Regions from separate parts of the Nocardiopsis lambiniae genome, predicted to be linked through region 2. Evidence: riboswitches for the same ligand, from Rfam matches in the RefSeq annotation. Region 2 holds a riboswitch; each other region holds the start of a gene.
What was found. A riboswitch is a leader RNA that binds a small molecule or an ion and turns the genes downstream of it on or off. The one in region 2 is predicted to bind cobalamin.
Positions count from the first base shown of each region.

Region 1 (3,786 bases), 250 kb from region 2:
CGCCCCGTCGGAGGCCCCCGAGATCGCCCGGCCGGCGACCACCGAGGCGTCGCGGTCCTTCCAGTCGTTGGTGTCGATGCTCCACATGATCTGGGCCAGGCCCATGTCCCCCGTCACCGAGGCGACGTTGCCGTTGGTGGAGCCGTACGGGGGACGCATGAGGTCCATGGTGTAGCCGGTCTCCCGGTACACCAGGGCCTGCACGGTGTTCAGGTTCGACCGCACCCCGTCGGCGCCCAACCCCGCCAGGTCCGGGTGGCTGAGGGTGTGGTTGGCGATCTCGTGCCCCTCGGCGTAGGCGCGCCGCACCGTGCGCGGGTTCTCCATCACCGGGAGGCCGGTGACGAAGAAGGTCGCCTTGGCGTCGTGCTCGGCGAGCATGTCCAACAATTCGGGAGTGCGCCCGCCGGGGCCGTCGTCGTAGGTCAGGGCGACGCACTTCACCTCGGTGGAAGCGCAGTCCACGGAGGCGTCCACGGGGGAGATGATCCCGGGGACCACCTCCTCGCCGGCCTCGGGGATCTCCTCCGGGGCGGCGGTGATGGCGAACCCCTCGACACCGGTGGTGGCCGCGCGCAGGGCCCGCAGCCCGAACTCCGACAGCAGCGGCTCGGCGTCCGCGCGCTCCACCACGGCGGTCACGGGCCCGGCGTCGACGGCCGCGACCTGACCGGCGTCGAACTCCACGACGAGGTCACCGTCGGGGTTGAACCCCACGGAGTCGTACAGGGAGGCCACCGGCAGGACGGCACCCGTCTCCGCGGCGTCGCCCACCCGGTCGCGGACCAGGGTGTTGAGGGCGGCCAGTTCCTTCTGGCCGGCCAGCAGCGACTGCGATCCCCGGGTCCGGCCGCCGACGATGTCGTACCAGTAGGTGGCGTGGCACTCCTTGGCGCCCTCGGAGTCGGTCTCCACACTCGTCATGCGCACACCGACCAGTCCGTCGGCCGCCGCCGTGACGTTCCACTCCGCCTCGTACGACTCCGCCCCGGGGTTGGCCGCGTCGAAGGCCGCCACCTCGGCGCCCAGCCGTTCCCGCAGGAAGTCGGAGAGCGGCTCGGCGTTGGGCAGGACCGGGTAGGTCACCGAGGCGCTCACCCCCTCGTACTCCAACTCCGCCTCGTCGAGGCCCTTCAGTTCGGCGGCGTCCACCACGGTCAGTCCGTCGGGCTCGCCGGCGGCCGGGATCCGCTGTTCCACGGCATCGGCGATGCCGTGCGCGACGCCGCCCGCCGGTCCCGCCCCCAGGGCTCCCGGTGGTCGCACCGACAACAACACCATGCCCGCCAGCACCACCAGGGCGACGACCACGGTGATCAAGGGGTGATCGGGGGTCATGGTGGGTCGGGACAACTCGTTCACCAGGGGTTCTCCGCGTTCATCTCGCAGACGAACGTGCGCGGGGTGGGCGGGGCACCCTCACGCGACGTCTTCATCGGGTGTGACGCCGGCCACGGGCGGGGGGTTCGCTCTCCGGGGGCGGCGGGGGCACAAGGGGGCACGCCGGGGGTCAGGGGCGAGGGGGTCTCCCTATACTTGCAGGCGTGGAAGGTACGCGCGTCATCTCCGCGTCCGGGGCGATCCGGGGCGGGCGGCGCGCGTCGAAAGAGGGAACCCGGTGCGAATCCGGGACTGCCCCGCAGCGGTGTACGGGAACGACCCCCGCCATGAAGCACTGGTGATCCGACCGGAGGAGTCGGAGACCGGGAAGCGGCGGACATTAGGAGATCGGTGTCACCACCGGTCGCGCCCGTGAGTCCGAAGACCTGCCTCCGCCCGACGGCGCATCGCGCCGTCGGTGGTCCCGCGCCCCGAGGGAGGGCCGAGGGCGGCACCCGGGGGCGTCCGTCGTACGCCCCCGACCGGGGTGCCTCCTCGTCGACCCTCGCGGCCGGTACCCGGCTTTCGACGAGGGAGAGAAGCTTCATGACCACCAACCCCGGGCCCGCCGTGCGATCCACGGTGCACGGCTACCCGCGCATCGGACCCGACCGCGAGCTCAAGCGCGCCGAGGAGTCCTACTGGAAGGGCGCCACCACCGCGGCCGAGCTGGAGAAGGTCGCCTCCGACCTGCGCCTCGACGTCTACGCCCGGCTGCGTGCCGCCGGGATCGACGACATCCCCTCCAACACGTTCTCCTACTACGACCAGGTGCTGGACACCGCCGTCCTCTTCGGTCTCCTCCCCGCCCGGTTCGAGGACCCCACCGAGGCCGGGGACGCGGACGGGCGGCTCCGCCGCTACTTCGCGGCGGCCCGCGGCGTCCAGGGCGCCCCGCCCCTGGAGATGACCAAGTGGTTCGACACCAACTACCACTACCTGGTGCCCGAGCTGTCCCCCGACGTCCGGCCCCGTCCGGTCGGTGACAAGCCCGTCGTCGAGTTCCGCGAGGCGCTCGACGCCGGTCACCGCACCCGCCCGGTGCTGGTCGGCCCGCTCACCTTCCTGCTGCTGTCCAAGGCCGCCGACGACGCGCCGGAGGGCTGGTCGCCCATCGCGCTGCTCGACGACCTCGTGGACGCCTACGCCTCCGTGCTGGCCGACCTGCGGGCCGCCGGCGCCGAGGAGGTACAGCTCGACGAGCCGATCCTGGCCACCGACGAGGGCCGCGCGGCGCTGGGCGAACTGGAGCGCGCCTACACGCGTCTGGGCGGGCTGGACGACCGTCCGCGGATCCTGGTCTCCACCTACTTCGGTTCCATCGGCGCCGACGCCCTGCGCGTCCTGAAGGAGTCCCCGGTGGAGGCCGTCGGCCTGGACTTCGTCACCGACGACGAGGGCATCGCCGATCTGACCGCCGTCTCCGGGCTGGGCTCCACCCGTCTGGTCGCCGGGGTGATCGAGGGCCGCAACGTGTGGCGCGCCGACATCCCGTCCGCCGTCGCCACCCTGGGCACCCTGCTCGCCCTCACCGACGAGCTCACCGTGAGCACCTCCTGCTCGCTGCTGCACGTGCCCATCGACCTGGAGGCCGAGACCTCCCAGGCCCCCGAGCTGCGCGCGGCGCTGGCCTTCGCCGAGCAGAAGACCCGTGAGGTCGCCCTGCTGGGCCGGGTGCTGTCGGAGGGCGGTGAGGGCGAGTACGACATCGACGCCACCGCCCCCGGCGCGGCCTTCGTGGACGCGCGGGTGCGCGCCCGTCTGGAGGCCCTGGGCCCGGACGCCTACGAGCGTCCGGAGGACCGCGGCGCCCCCACCGACCTGCCCCTGACCACGACCACCATCGGCTCGTTCCCGCAGACCGGCGAGCTGCGCCGGGCCCGTGCCGCGCACCGTCGGGGCGAGCTGGCGGAGGAGGAGTACAAGGCGATCCTGCGTTCGGAGATCGACCGGGTCATCGCGCTCCAGGAGGACATCGGCCTGGACGTGCTGGTCCACGGCGAGCCCGAGCGCAACGATATGGTCCAGTACTTCGCCGAGCGGCTCGAAGGGTACGCCACCACCGACCACGGGTGGGTCCAGTCCTACGGTTCCCGCTGCGTGCGACCGCCGATCCTGTTCGGTGACGTCTCGCGTCCCGCGCCGATGACGGTCGAGTGGATCACCTACGCCCAGTCGCGCACCGCCAAGCCGGTCAAGGGCATGCTGACCGGTCCGGTCACCATGCTCGCCTGGTCGTTCGTGCGCACCGACCAGCCGCTGGGGGAGACCGCCCGCCAGGTGGCGCTGGCCCTGCGCGACGAGGTCGCCGACCTGGAGCGTGCGGGCATCCGCCACATCCAGGTCGACGAGGCGGCGCTGCGCGAGTCGCTGCCCCTGCGCGAGGAACGGCGGCGGGAGTACCTG
Region 1 is NZ_JAVREP010000001.1:618,022-621,807, reverse strand. Features, by position in the region: gene RM479_RS02785 (polysaccharide deacetylase family protein) at 1-1,338, opposite strand, end outside; cobalamin riboswitch at 1,591-1,771, shown strand; gene metE (5-methyltetrahydropteroyltriglutamate--homocysteine S-methyltransferase) at 1,927-3,786, shown strand, end outside.
Region 1: linked by a shared signal. The riboswitch ahead of metE (5-methyltetrahydropteroyltriglutamate--homocysteine S-methyltransferase) and the one ahead of RM479_RS01680 (CoA-acylating methylmalonate-semialdehyde dehydrogenase) in region 2 are both predicted to bind cobalamin.

Region 2 (3,786 bases):
CAGCGGGGTGAGGGCGGCGACCATCACCCCGCCCGCCGCCATGCCCAGGGCGCTGACACCCCAGCTCACCGTGCGCATGGCGGCGTTGACCCTCCCGAGAAGCCGGTCGGGGGTGATCCGCTGGCGGATGGAGACCATCGCCACCGCGTAGCCGAGGATGAGCCCGCTGGTCACGAGGTAGCCGACGGCGACCACCGGGGTCAGGGGAAGCGCCGCGACCACGCAGTAGACCAGGCTCGTCGCGGTCAGACAGACCACCGGCAGGGTGCCGGGCGGAAGCACCGACCGCAGGAAGGACACCGACTGCCCGCCGATGACCCCGCCGGCCGCGGCGAACGCCATGAGCAGGCCGAACCCGGCCGGCCCCAGACCGAGCACGTCCCGAACGAACAGCACCTGTGTGGACAGGGCGGTGGCGTAGCACCCGTTGACGAACAGGGCGATGCCCGCGACCAGTCGCAGCAGCGGCTGCTCCAGGATGGCCCCTACCCCTTCGGTGAGGTCGGTGCCGACGCCTCGCAACCCTCGTCGTTCGCGGGCCGGGGTCTCCCCGTTCGGGTCCGCCACGCGTACCCGGGCCAGGGCCAGGACCGATATGAGCAGCGCGGCGACGTTGAGCACGAACGGCGCGAACAGGCCGATGGAGATGAGCAGGCCGCCCACGGGCCGACCGCCGAACTCCTGGACGACGAGGGCCCCGGTGCGCAGATGGCCGTTGGCGCGCTCCAGCCGCTCCCGGGGGACCAACGACGCGACGACCGTCTCCGAGGCGGTGTCGTAGCAGACCTCCAGGACGCCGAAGCAGAAAGCGAACAGCGTCAGCAGCGGTACCGACGCCCAGCCGGAGAACACCACGGCGGCCAGGGCCGCCCACAGCGCCAGACGGACGGTACCGGCGCCGACCATCACCGGGATCCGGGGTAGCCGGTCGATGAGGACTCCGACGGGCAGGGCCAGCAGCAGCCACGGCAACCGACCGGCGGTGGCCACCGCGGCGACGAGCACGGGGTCGGGGGTCAGTGAGGACGCCAGCCACGGCATCGCGATCATGGCGACGCCGTCGCTCAGGTTGGCGGCCAGCGCGGCCGACCAGAACGCCCAGAAGCGTCCTCCGAGCGCGCGGTCGGCGCGTGCGGGTCGGGGGGTGGAGGGCACGGGCCGGATCACCGGACCTTTCCGGCGCCGGCGCGGAGGGCGTCTCCTGGGGGTGGACACCGGGCCTCGCGGACACCCTAAGTCCTCGAACACCCCGTGACCGGTGCCGTCCCGGTTCGACGACCTTCCGGACCGCTCCCGGGGGGACGCCCTGCGCCCGCGCCGCGGGGCTCGGAAATTCCGACGGCACGACCCTGGATTTACTTGGACGTCCAACTATATGGTGGGGGCGCAAGGCCGCGGTGTCAGGGAAGCCGGTGAGAATCCGGCACGGTCCCGCCACTGTGACCGGGGAGCGATCCCTCACGACGCCACTGGTGCGAACCGGGAAGGCGGGGGAGGCGCGCAGAACCGGGAGTCAGGATACCGGCCGCGGTTTTCGAGTACGTGCGGTCCACGAGGATGGAGCGAACACGCATGACGACGCACCGCGCCCGGACGACCCGCCCATGGCGGGCGACGCGACGGCATCACTGAACCCACCACCCCACCACCTTCGGGGTGGCGGTCGGCCGTACCACCGCACACGGCCCCCGTTCCGCATGCCTCCTCCCATGCCTCGCCTCCATGACCTCCACAAGAGAGCCGGTGTCCCATGGTCCGTGTCCTGACGCACTTCGTTCACGGGGAACGTTCCCCCGGTCGTTCGACGACCTTCGGGGACGTCTTCGACCCCAACACCGGGAAGGTCCAGGCCCGGGTCCCCCTGGCAGACCGGGCCGAGACGGAGTCGGTCATCGCCGACGCGGTCGCCGCCCAGGTCGAGTGGGGTTCCTGGAACCCGCAGCGCCGCGCCCGGGTCCTCCTCCGGTTCCTCCAACTGGTCGAGTCCGAGCGGGACGGGCTCGCCCGCCTGCTGTCGGCCGAACACGGCAAGACCGTCCCCGACGCCCACGGTGACCTCCAGCGCGGTCTGGAGGTGGTCGAGTTCGCGGCGGGCATCCCGCACCTGATCAAGGGCGAGTTCAGCGATGACGCCGGAACCGGCATCGACGTCCACTCGCTCCGGCAGCCGTTGGGCGTCGTCGCGGGCATCACCCCCTTCAACTTTCCGGCGATGATCCCGCTCTGGCAGGCGGCCCCCTCGCTGGCCTGCGGTAACGCCTTCATCCTCAAGCCCTCCGAACGCGACCCGTCCGTACCGCTGCGCCTGGCCGAGCTGTTCGCCGAGGCGGGGCTGCCGCCGGGCGTCCTCAACGTCGTCAACGGCGGCAAGGAGACGGTGGACACCCTGCTCACCGACCCGCGCGTGGCCGCGGTCGGATTCGTGGGCTCCACCCCGATCGCCGAGTACGTGTACTCCACCGCCACCGCGCACGGCAAGCGCGCCCAGTGCTTCGGCGGCGCCAAGAACCACATGGTCGTCATGCCCGACGCCGACCTCGACCAGGCGGTGGACGCCCTGATCGGCGCCGGGTACGGTTCGGCCGGCGAACGCTGCATGGCGGTATCGGTGGCGGTCCCCGTCGGCGAGGAGACCGCCGACGCCCTGGTCTCCCGGCTCAAGGAGCGCATCGCCGACCTCCGGGTGGGCCCCTCGCACGACCCGCGGGCCGACTTCGGCCCCCTGGTGAGCGCGGACGCCCGCGACCGGGTCATCGGCTACGTCGACCTCGGTGTCGAGGAGGGCGCCGAGCTGGTCGTGGACGGTCGCGGTCACACCGTTCCCGGGTTCGAGGACGGCTACTTCGTCGGGGCCACCCTGTTCGACCGGGTCACCCCGGACATGCGGATCCACCGTGAGGAGATCTTCGGTCCGGTGCTGTCGGTGGTGCGCGCCGCCGACTACGAGGAGGCGCTGGCACTGGTCAACGGTCATGAGTACGGCAACGGCGTCGCGATCTTCACCCGCGACGGCGACACCGCCCGCGACTTCTCGCACCGAGTGGACACCGGCATGGTCGGCGTCAACGTGCCCATCCCGGTACCGGTCGCCTACCACACCTTCGGCGGCTGGAAGCGGTCCGCGTTCGGCGACCTCAACCAGCACGGACCCGACTCCATCCGGTTCCACACCCGCACGAAGACCGTCACCTCGCGCTGGCCCTCGGGGATCCGCGAAGGCGCGTCCTTCACCATCCCCGTGATGCGGTGACGGCCGTGACGACGCTCACCGAGGACCAGACGGCCCTGGCGGAGGCGGCCCGCGACTTCGCCCGCGAGCACCTGGCCCCGTACGCCGTCGAGTGGGACCAGGCCAAGCACTTCCCCGTGGACGTGCTGCGCAAGGCCGCCGACATGGGCATGGGCGGGGTCTACGTCCGCGAGGACGCGGGCGGGTCGGGCCTGAGCAGGCTCGACGGCGTCCTCGTCTTCGAGGCGCTGGCCACCGGCTGCCCGTCCGTGGCCGCCTACCTGTCCATTCACAACATGGTCGCCTGGATGATCGACCGCTACGGCGACGCCGCCCAGCGCGCACGCCTGCTGCCGGGCCTGTGCTCCATGGACGTGCTGGGCAGCTACTGCCTGACCGAACCGGGCGCGGGCTCCGACGCGGCAGCCCTGAGCACCCGGGCGGTACCCGACGGCGGGGGCCACGTGCTCACCGGCACCAAGCAGTTCATCTCCGGCGCCGGGGTGTCCGGCCTCTACATCGTCATGGCCCGTACCGGGGGTCCCGGCCCCTCGGGG
Region 2 is NZ_JAVREP010000001.1:372,611-376,396, forward strand. Features, by position in the region: gene RM479_RS01675 (MFS transporter) at 1-1,155, opposite strand, end outside; cobalamin riboswitch at 1,360-1,544, shown strand; gene RM479_RS01680 (CoA-acylating methylmalonate-semialdehyde dehydrogenase) at 1,751-3,250, shown strand; gene RM479_RS01685 (acyl-CoA dehydrogenase family protein) at 3,256-3,786, shown strand, end outside.

Region 3 (3,786 bases), on a different contig from region 2:
GCACCAGTTCGGCCCTCGTTCCCCGGAAGGTCACGAGGCCGACCTTGTCGCGGCGCCGGTAGGCGTCCAGGAGCAGGGACAGGATGGCGGTCTTGACCTCGCCCATGCGCTTGCGCGCCGCCATGGAGCCGGACGCGTCGACGCAGAACAGCACCAGGTTGCTCTCCTGGCCCTCGCGCACCGCGACGCGCAGGTCGCGGGGAAGCAGGCCGACCCGACCGCCGGTGTGGGGGCGGGAGGCCGCCGCCTTGACGGTCTCCCCCAGGTGGAGCGAGCCTCCGGGACCCCGGCCGGGCGGCTCGGCACCGATCCTGCGGCCCCGGGTGCCGATGGCGCGGCTGCGTCGGCCGTCGGCGCCGGCCCCGGTGCCCCGCACGGTGAACGCCCGGGGGCGATAGGGGGTGCTCGCCCGGACCGTGGTGCCCGCCGCGGGCCGGGGCGCCGTGCCGTCGGCCTCGACCTCCCGGGACTCCTCCGGCTCTTGGGCGGCTTCCGGTTCCCGGGAGTCCTCCGGCCCCCGGGGCGGCGCGGGGGACGTTTCCGGTTCGTCGTGACCGGTGTTCGGGGCCTGGGAGGGGTCCTCTTCCGGCCCGTCGGTGTCGGGGGCGCCGTCCTCACCGGGGGCGGGGTCACCGGAGTCGACGGGGTCGTCGGAGCCGCCCGGCGGTTCGGGGTCGTCCGGCGGCGGCTCCTCGTCTCCCAGGACGCGGTCGAGGAGTTCCTCGTCGATGCCCGGCGCGTCGAAGGGGTTGCGACGGCGCCGGTGCGGCAGCGCCAGCAGGGCCGCGCGGCGGATGTCGGCCCGGGTGACCGAGGTCCGGCCCTCCCAGGCGGCGTGCGCGAGGGCCGTGCGGGCGGTCACGATGTCGGCGCGCAGGCCGTCGACCTCGAACGCCGCGCACACCTGGGCGATCTTCAGCAGGGCGGCGTGGGACAGTCGGACGCGCCGGACGGTGTCCCTGGCCGCCGCGATGCGCTCGGCGAGGGCCTTCTCGGCCGGCCCGTAGCGCTGCGTGAAGGCCGCCGCGTCGGAGTCGTAGGCCATGCGTCTGCGGACCACCTCGACGCGGGCGGCGGGGTCGGAGGGCGCGGAGACCTCGACGGTGAGCCCGAACCGGTCCAGGAGCTGCGGGCGCAACTCACCCTCCTCGGGGTTCATCGTGCCGATGAGCAGGAACCGCGCGGCGTGCTCCACGGAGAACCCGTCGCGTTCCACGGTCACCCGGCCGGTCGCGGCGGCGTCGAGGAGGAGGTCGACCAGGTGGTCGTGGAGCAGGTTGACCTCGTCCACGTAGAGGAGGCCGCGGTGGCTCCGCGCCAGCAGACCGGGTTCGTAGGCGACCTGGCCGTGCGTGAGCGCCTGCTCCAGGTGCAGGGAGCCCAGGACGCGGTCCTCGGTGGCGCCCACGGGGAGTTCGACCAGGCGTACCGGGCGGCTCTCCACTGCCGTGCCGGGCGGGAAGGGGCCGTCCGGCGACTCCTGCGCGGGGTCGGCCGGGTCGACGGAGAAGCGGTCGCCCCGATGGACCTCGACGGGCGGCAGGAGGGAGGCCAGGGCCCGCACCGCGGTGGACTTGGCGGTGCCCTTCTCCCCCCGTACCAGGACGCCGCCGATCTCCGGGGAGACACTGGCCAGGACCAGTGCGAGCCCGAGGTCGTCCATCGGCTCGGTGTCGCAGCCGACGATCGCGGAGAAGGGATAGTGCGATGGCCGCAATGGCATGTGAGGCTCCCGCTCGTTTCGCCATGGGTCTGACGGGTGCGGGGCCGGTCTTCGGACTTGCCGGGTCCTCCTGTAAGGAGGCTCGGTTCACCGCAGCGGGCCTGTGCCGGAATCTCACCGGCTTCCCAGATTCTCCCCGGTCGCCCTTCCCACCGTTTCCGATGGTGGGGAGGCCGGAGCACCTCGCACCAGAGTTCGACGATAGCGTCCACCCCATGAGCATCGACACCCGCCCCGTCCCCGAACCCCGAGTCACGGTCGTCGGCGTCGGCGCCGACGGCTGGCCGGGACTCCCCGAGCGCCTGCGCCGGACGGTGCTGGACGCGGGTGTGGTGCTGGGCGGGCGCAGGCACCTGGCGATGCTTCCGGAGCGGGCGGGGCAGCGCCGCGAGGTCTGGCCCTCACCCCTGCGGGAGGGGCTGCCGCCGCTGCTCGCCTCCTGCGACGGCGGGTCCGTGGTGGCCCTGGCCTCGGGCGACCCGCTGGTGTCGGGTGTGGCCACCACGCTCATCGACCTGCTGGGCGCGGACGCGGTGCGGGTGGAACCCGCCCTCTCCTCGGTGGCGCTGGCCCGGGCACGGATGGGCTGGCCCGCGGAACGGTGCGCGGTGGTGACCCTCGTCGGACGCGACCCCCGCCTGCTGCTGCGGTGGCCGTCCCCCGGCCGGCGCCTGCTGGTGCTCTCCTCCGACGCGGGCACCCCCGCGCTCACGGCCGCCCTGCTGAGCGGCGCCGGGTACGGGGGCAGCCGCATGACCGTGCTCGGGGACCTGGGCTCGGACGCCGAGTCGCGCCTGGAGGGCACGGCCGACGGATGGTCCCGGGTGGATCCCGGGTCCGTGCCCGCGCTGCACGTCCTCGCCCTGGAGTTCGTCGGCCCGCCCGGCCACGGCCTGACGGCCGGGCTGCCCGACGACGCGTACGAACACGACGGACAGCTCACCAAGCGGGACCTGCGCGCCTCCGCGCTGGCCCGGCTGGCGCCCGCCCCGGGTCTGCACCTGTGGGACGTGGGCGCCGGTGCGGGGTCGGTGGGGATCGAGTGGATGCGGGCGCACCCCACGTGCACGGCGACGGCGGTGGAGGCCGACCCCGAGCGGGCCGCGCGGATCGGACGCAACGCGGGCGGGCTCGGGGTGCCGGGGCTGCGCGTGGTCACCGGGCGTGCCCCGGAGGCGCTGTCGGGGCTGCCCGGACCCGACGCGGTGTTCGTCGGCGGCGGCGCCACGCGACCCGGGGTACTGGAGGCCTGTCTGGGGGCGCTGCGCCCGGGGGGCCGCCTGGTGGTGCACGGGGTGACCCTGGAGACCGAGCGGCTGTTGGCCGAGGCGCACCGGGACCACGGCGGGGAGTTGACCCGGATCTCCGTCGAGACGGCCGCGCCGATCGGCGGGTTCACCGGGTGGACGCCCGCGCGCACGGTCACCCAGTGGGCCTGGGGCCCGTGACCCGACGCCGTGCGGTGCCCGGCCCCGATCCCCGGGCGGCTAACCGCCGGGCCGGGGGCGGGCCGGGTCGTAGAGGTAGGAGTCACCGCCGCCCCGCGGGTCCAGGGCCCGCCCCACCAGGATGACCGCGGCCTGCCGGAACCCGGCCTCCTCCACCCGGTCGGCGATGTCGGCCACCGTCCCGCGCAGGACCACCTCACCCGGCTGGCTGGCCCGGTGGACCACGACGACGGGGCAGTCCCCGCCGTACTCGGGCGCGATCTCCTCCATGAGCGCCCGGACCCGGATGATCGCCAGGTGCAGCACCAGGGTGGCCCGGGTCGCGGCGAACGCCGCCAGGGACTCCGTCGAGGGCATCGCGGTCGAGCGCGCCCGGGTCCGGGTGAGCACCACCGACTGCGCGACCAGCGGCACGGTCAGCTCCCGGCCCACCAGGGCCGAGGCCGCGGCGTAGGCCGGCACGCCGGGGGTGACGTCCCAGGGGACCCCGTGGGCGTCGAGCCTACGGGTCTGCTCGGCGAGGGCGGAGTACAGCGACGGGTCGCCGGAGGTCAGCCGGACGACGTCGTGCCCGGCCCGGTGCGCGAGGACCAGCCGGTCGGTGATGCCGTCCAG
Region 3 is NZ_JAVREP010000007.1:272,630-276,415, reverse strand. Features, by position in the region: gene RM479_RS13420 (VWA domain-containing protein) at 1-1,723, opposite strand, end outside; cobalamin riboswitch at 1,749-1,919, opposite strand; gene cbiE (precorrin-6y C5,15-methyltransferase (decarboxylating) subunit CbiE) at 1,939-3,171, shown strand; gene RM479_RS13410 (cobalt-precorrin-4/precorrin-4 C(11)-methyltransferase) at 3,211-3,786, opposite strand, start outside.
Region 3: linked by a shared signal. The riboswitch ahead of RM479_RS13420 (VWA domain-containing protein) and the one ahead of RM479_RS01680 (CoA-acylating methylmalonate-semialdehyde dehydrogenase) in region 2 are both predicted to bind cobalamin.

Region 4 (3,786 bases), on a different contig from region 2:
CCACCCCGGCGCCCCAGCCCAGGACGATCACGACGACCGCCCCGGTGGAGGCGCCCGAGGACACACCCAGCACGAAGGGGTCCGCCAGGGGGTTGCGCAGCAGTGACTGCATGACCGCGCCGCACAGGGCCAGCCCGGCCCCGCACACCGCCGCCAGCAGGGCCCGGGGCATGCGGAGGTTCCACACGATGCCCTCGCGCAGCGTCGACAGGGGGCTCTCGCCGTACCCGAGCCGGGCGAGCACCGAGAGCCGGACCTCGGACGTGGTGATGTCGGCGGGGCCGATGGTCACCGCGACCGCGATCGATGCGAGCAGGGCGGCCAGGCCTCCGCAGGTGAGCAGCGCGAGGCGCGCGCCCCTCACCGCGCGAACCCGAGTTCCCGAAGTCCGGCGGCGACCTTCTCCACACCCTCGACCGTGCGGATCGACGGGTTCATGGCCTGGCCGCTCAGCAGGATGTAGCGTTCCTCGCGCACCGCGGTGAGGTCGCGGGTGGCGGCCCCGTCCTCCAGGAAACCGATCTTGGCGGCGGCGGTCTCGGCGGTCTGCGACTCCCGGGTCAGGTCGCCCAGCACGATGACGTCCGGGTCGCGGTCGGCGACGGTCTCCCAGTTGATCTGCGGCCACTCGTCGTGGGTGTCGTCGAAGGCGTTCCGCGCCCCGACCTCGCGGGTGATGGCGCCGGGGGCCCCGCAGCACCCGGCCAGGTAGGGGGCCTCGGAGTTGGCGAACCAGTACATGAGGGAGACCTCGGAGGCGTCCAGGTCCTCGGTGGCGGCCTCCACCCGGCCCCGGAGTTCGGCGACGAGCTCCTCACCGCGTTCCTCCACACCGAAGACCAGCGCCAGATCCCTGATCTCCCCGTAGACGACGTCCAGGGTCAGCGGTTCGCTGCGCGAACCGTCGCCGCCGCTGTCGTTGTCCTTGCCCGCGGAGCAGTCGGACGGCGACACGTACGTGCCCACGCCGAGTTCCCCGAACTGCTCCCGGGTGGCGACGCCGCCGGTGCCGAGGGTGGACACGAAGGAGGCGGTGACGAAGTCGGGCTCGGCCTCCAGGACCCGCTCGAAGGACGGGTTGTTCTCCGCCAGGCGCGGGATGCCCTCGTTGGCCTCCTCCAGACCCTCCATGATCGGGTCGGTCCACGTGGCGGTGCCGACGATCCGGTCCTCCAGGCCCAGGGAGAGCAGGATCTCGGTGGTGCCCTGGTTGAGGGAGACGACCCTCTGCGGGGGTTCGCCGACGACGACCTCGTATCCGCAGTTGTCGATGATCGAGGCGGAGCCGGATCCGTCGGTGTCGCCGTCGTCCGCGGTCGGCGAGCAGGCGGTGAGCACCAGGGCGGGGGCGAGCAGGAGGGGGCCCGCGAGGGGCATGGGGCGGTACATGGGGGCGCCTTGCATGTCGGGGCTCGAACGCGGAGCCTGGCATGGGTCACCCGTGCGGGGTCGGCGCACGGGGCCAGCAGGTCTTCGGACTCGGGTTCATCCGGACGGGACGCCTTCCCGGGCCGGTGCGCGCCGCCGTTCCCGGCCGACACGGTCCCGCCCCAGTGGCGTGATGCCCCGCCCGTCCCCCTCACCGCTGCGCGTCAGCTCCGGATTCGCACCGGATTCCCTGACCACCTGGGTGGTTACGACTGGCCCGGGAAGAATAGCAAGGTCCTCCGGGGGTGGTCGGGGGCGGCCCGGCCATCGCCGGGGGCGCGCGCCACCGGCACGCGTCCCCGGCGGGGCGGGAGGGTGGAGAGCGGACGTACGGTCGCCCGGCCCGTCCTCGGTGGCTCCGACGTCCACCAGGCCCGCGTGAACCGGTAGAGGGCAGGCACCGAGGCGAGGGCCCGTGCGGCCCGTGCGGCGACCCACCGCCTCGGTGTCACCGAGGTGGTGGGTCGGAACTCCTGTATCGACCCCGGCGTCCTCCGATCCCGGCGGGATCCGGTGGTGGGGACCGGAAGCGGGGAGCCGGCGCTCGGGGCGCCGCGGAGGAGGCCGGGCCGCGCACGCCGCGCGGTCACGGTCACGGTCACGGGGTGGGTCGTCGGCACGCCCCCGGGCGCCGCACGCACGACCCCGTGCGCCGGTCCTACGTGTCGGCGTCCACGAGGGCCTCACGGACGGCGTGGGGGAGCTTCTCCTCCAGGAAGCGCGCCATGTCCTCCTCCTCCTGGAGGATGACGGACAGCCTGGTCGCGATCCCCTCCTCGCCGAGCTGTCGGGCGGCGGCGATGAGCGCCTTGTAGCACGCGATCTCGAAGTGCTCGGCCGCGTAGTCGGCCAGGGCGTTCTTGACCAGGGTGTCCTTGGCGGGCTTGTTGACCATGCCCTGCACGGCCCCCATCATCTCCGCAAACACGGTCTTCGTGGAGGAGACCTTGCCGCCGAGGGACTCCACACAGGACTCGACCGTTTCGGCCTGACGGCGCGTCTCCTCGATGTGGAGCCGGATCCGCGCGTGCACGTCGGGCTCCCCCTCGGCGTCCTTGAGGTGCCGTTCGAGGGTCTTCTCCAGCGACCGCTCCATGGCGTACGCGTCGTTGAGCCAGTCGATCAGTCGCTCGCGGCTCGTCATGTTCTTTTTCTCCCCGTATCGGTTCCCGTTCATCGGTCGAGAGCCACGACTACCCGCGGTCGCGAGGGGTAAACGACGGCTCCGGAGGGGGTGGTCCACCGCCTCACGCCGCCCCTGATCACCGCGGTCCCTGCGCCGGGCCGGGCCGCACGCCTCCCCGGCGGCGGGGGTCACACCCCGACCCTGTCCGATACCCGCCAGCCGGCCTCGACCGAGGCGCGGCACCGGTCCGGGTCGTCGCCCGCGCCGATGTAGAGCGCGGTCAGCATGGGGGGACCGTTGTCGAGCGTGCGGATCGACAACGGGCCGCCGGTGACCAGGGAGACCAGGCCGTGGGCGATGATCCAGCTCTGCACGGCCAGTCGGCGCGGTCGGGTGTCGCGATGGAAGCGGCCGGCCTCTCCTGCCCGTCGGGCCGTGTCGACCAGACGGTCCAGGGTGGAGTCGGCGGCTTCGAGGTCTTCGAGGTCGACGCTCGCGTCGAACATGACCTGGTACAGGTCGGGGTGGTCCAAGGCGTTGTCGAGGTAGGCGGCGACGAGGGCGGTCAGGTCCCTGACCGGGTCCTCGGACCCGGCCATGGAGTCGTACCGGGCGGCCAGGCGGGTGAAGCCCTCCTGGCGCAGGGCCTTCCAGAGGCCGTCCATGCCGCCGAAGTGGGTGTAGACGGCCATCGTCGACATGCCGGTGCCGGCCACCAGCGAGCGCAGGGTGATCGGCTCGCGCGTGCGGAGCATGTGCGCGGCCCGTTCGATGAGCAGTGTGCGGATCGCCGGATCCTTCGTCCTCGCCATGCCGCTACGATACATTGCATAGCAATGTTATGTTTTCGGATCCGTGAGATCCCGAGAAGAGGAGTGGACATGCCCATCACCCTGGTGAACCCGGAAGGTCTGCCGAAGGTCGACCTCTACCGACAGGTGTCGGTCGCCGAAGGATCGAGGCTCGTCTTCGTCGCCGGGCAGGTCGCCCTCGACGCGGACGGCGGCAAGGTCGGCGAGGGCGACGTCGTGGCCCAGGCCGAGCAGTGCTACCTCAACGTCGCCACGGCCCTGGCCGAGGTCGGCGCCTCCTTCGACGACGTGGCGAAGCTGACCGTCTACGTGGTCGACTGGACCCCCGAGAAGATGCCCCTGTTCATGGAGGGTGTCGCCCGGGCCTCGCGGAGGCTCGGGATCGCCGCCCCGGTCCCGCCGCTCACCGGAATCGGCGTC
Region 4 is NZ_JAVREP010000007.1:289,014-292,799, forward strand. Features, by position in the region: gene RM479_RS13460 (FecCD family ABC transporter permease) at 1-364, opposite strand, end outside; gene RM479_RS13465 (ABC transporter substrate-binding protein) at 361-1,389, opposite strand; cobalamin riboswitch at 1,448-1,660, opposite strand; gene RM479_RS13470 (ferritin-like domain-containing protein) at 2,087-2,572, opposite strand; gene RM479_RS13475 (TetR/AcrR family transcriptional regulator) at 2,743-3,366, opposite strand; gene RM479_RS13480 (RidA family protein) at 3,436-3,786, shown strand, end outside.
Region 4: linked by a shared signal. The riboswitch ahead of RM479_RS13465 (ABC transporter substrate-binding protein) and the one ahead of RM479_RS01680 (CoA-acylating methylmalonate-semialdehyde dehydrogenase) in region 2 are both predicted to bind cobalamin.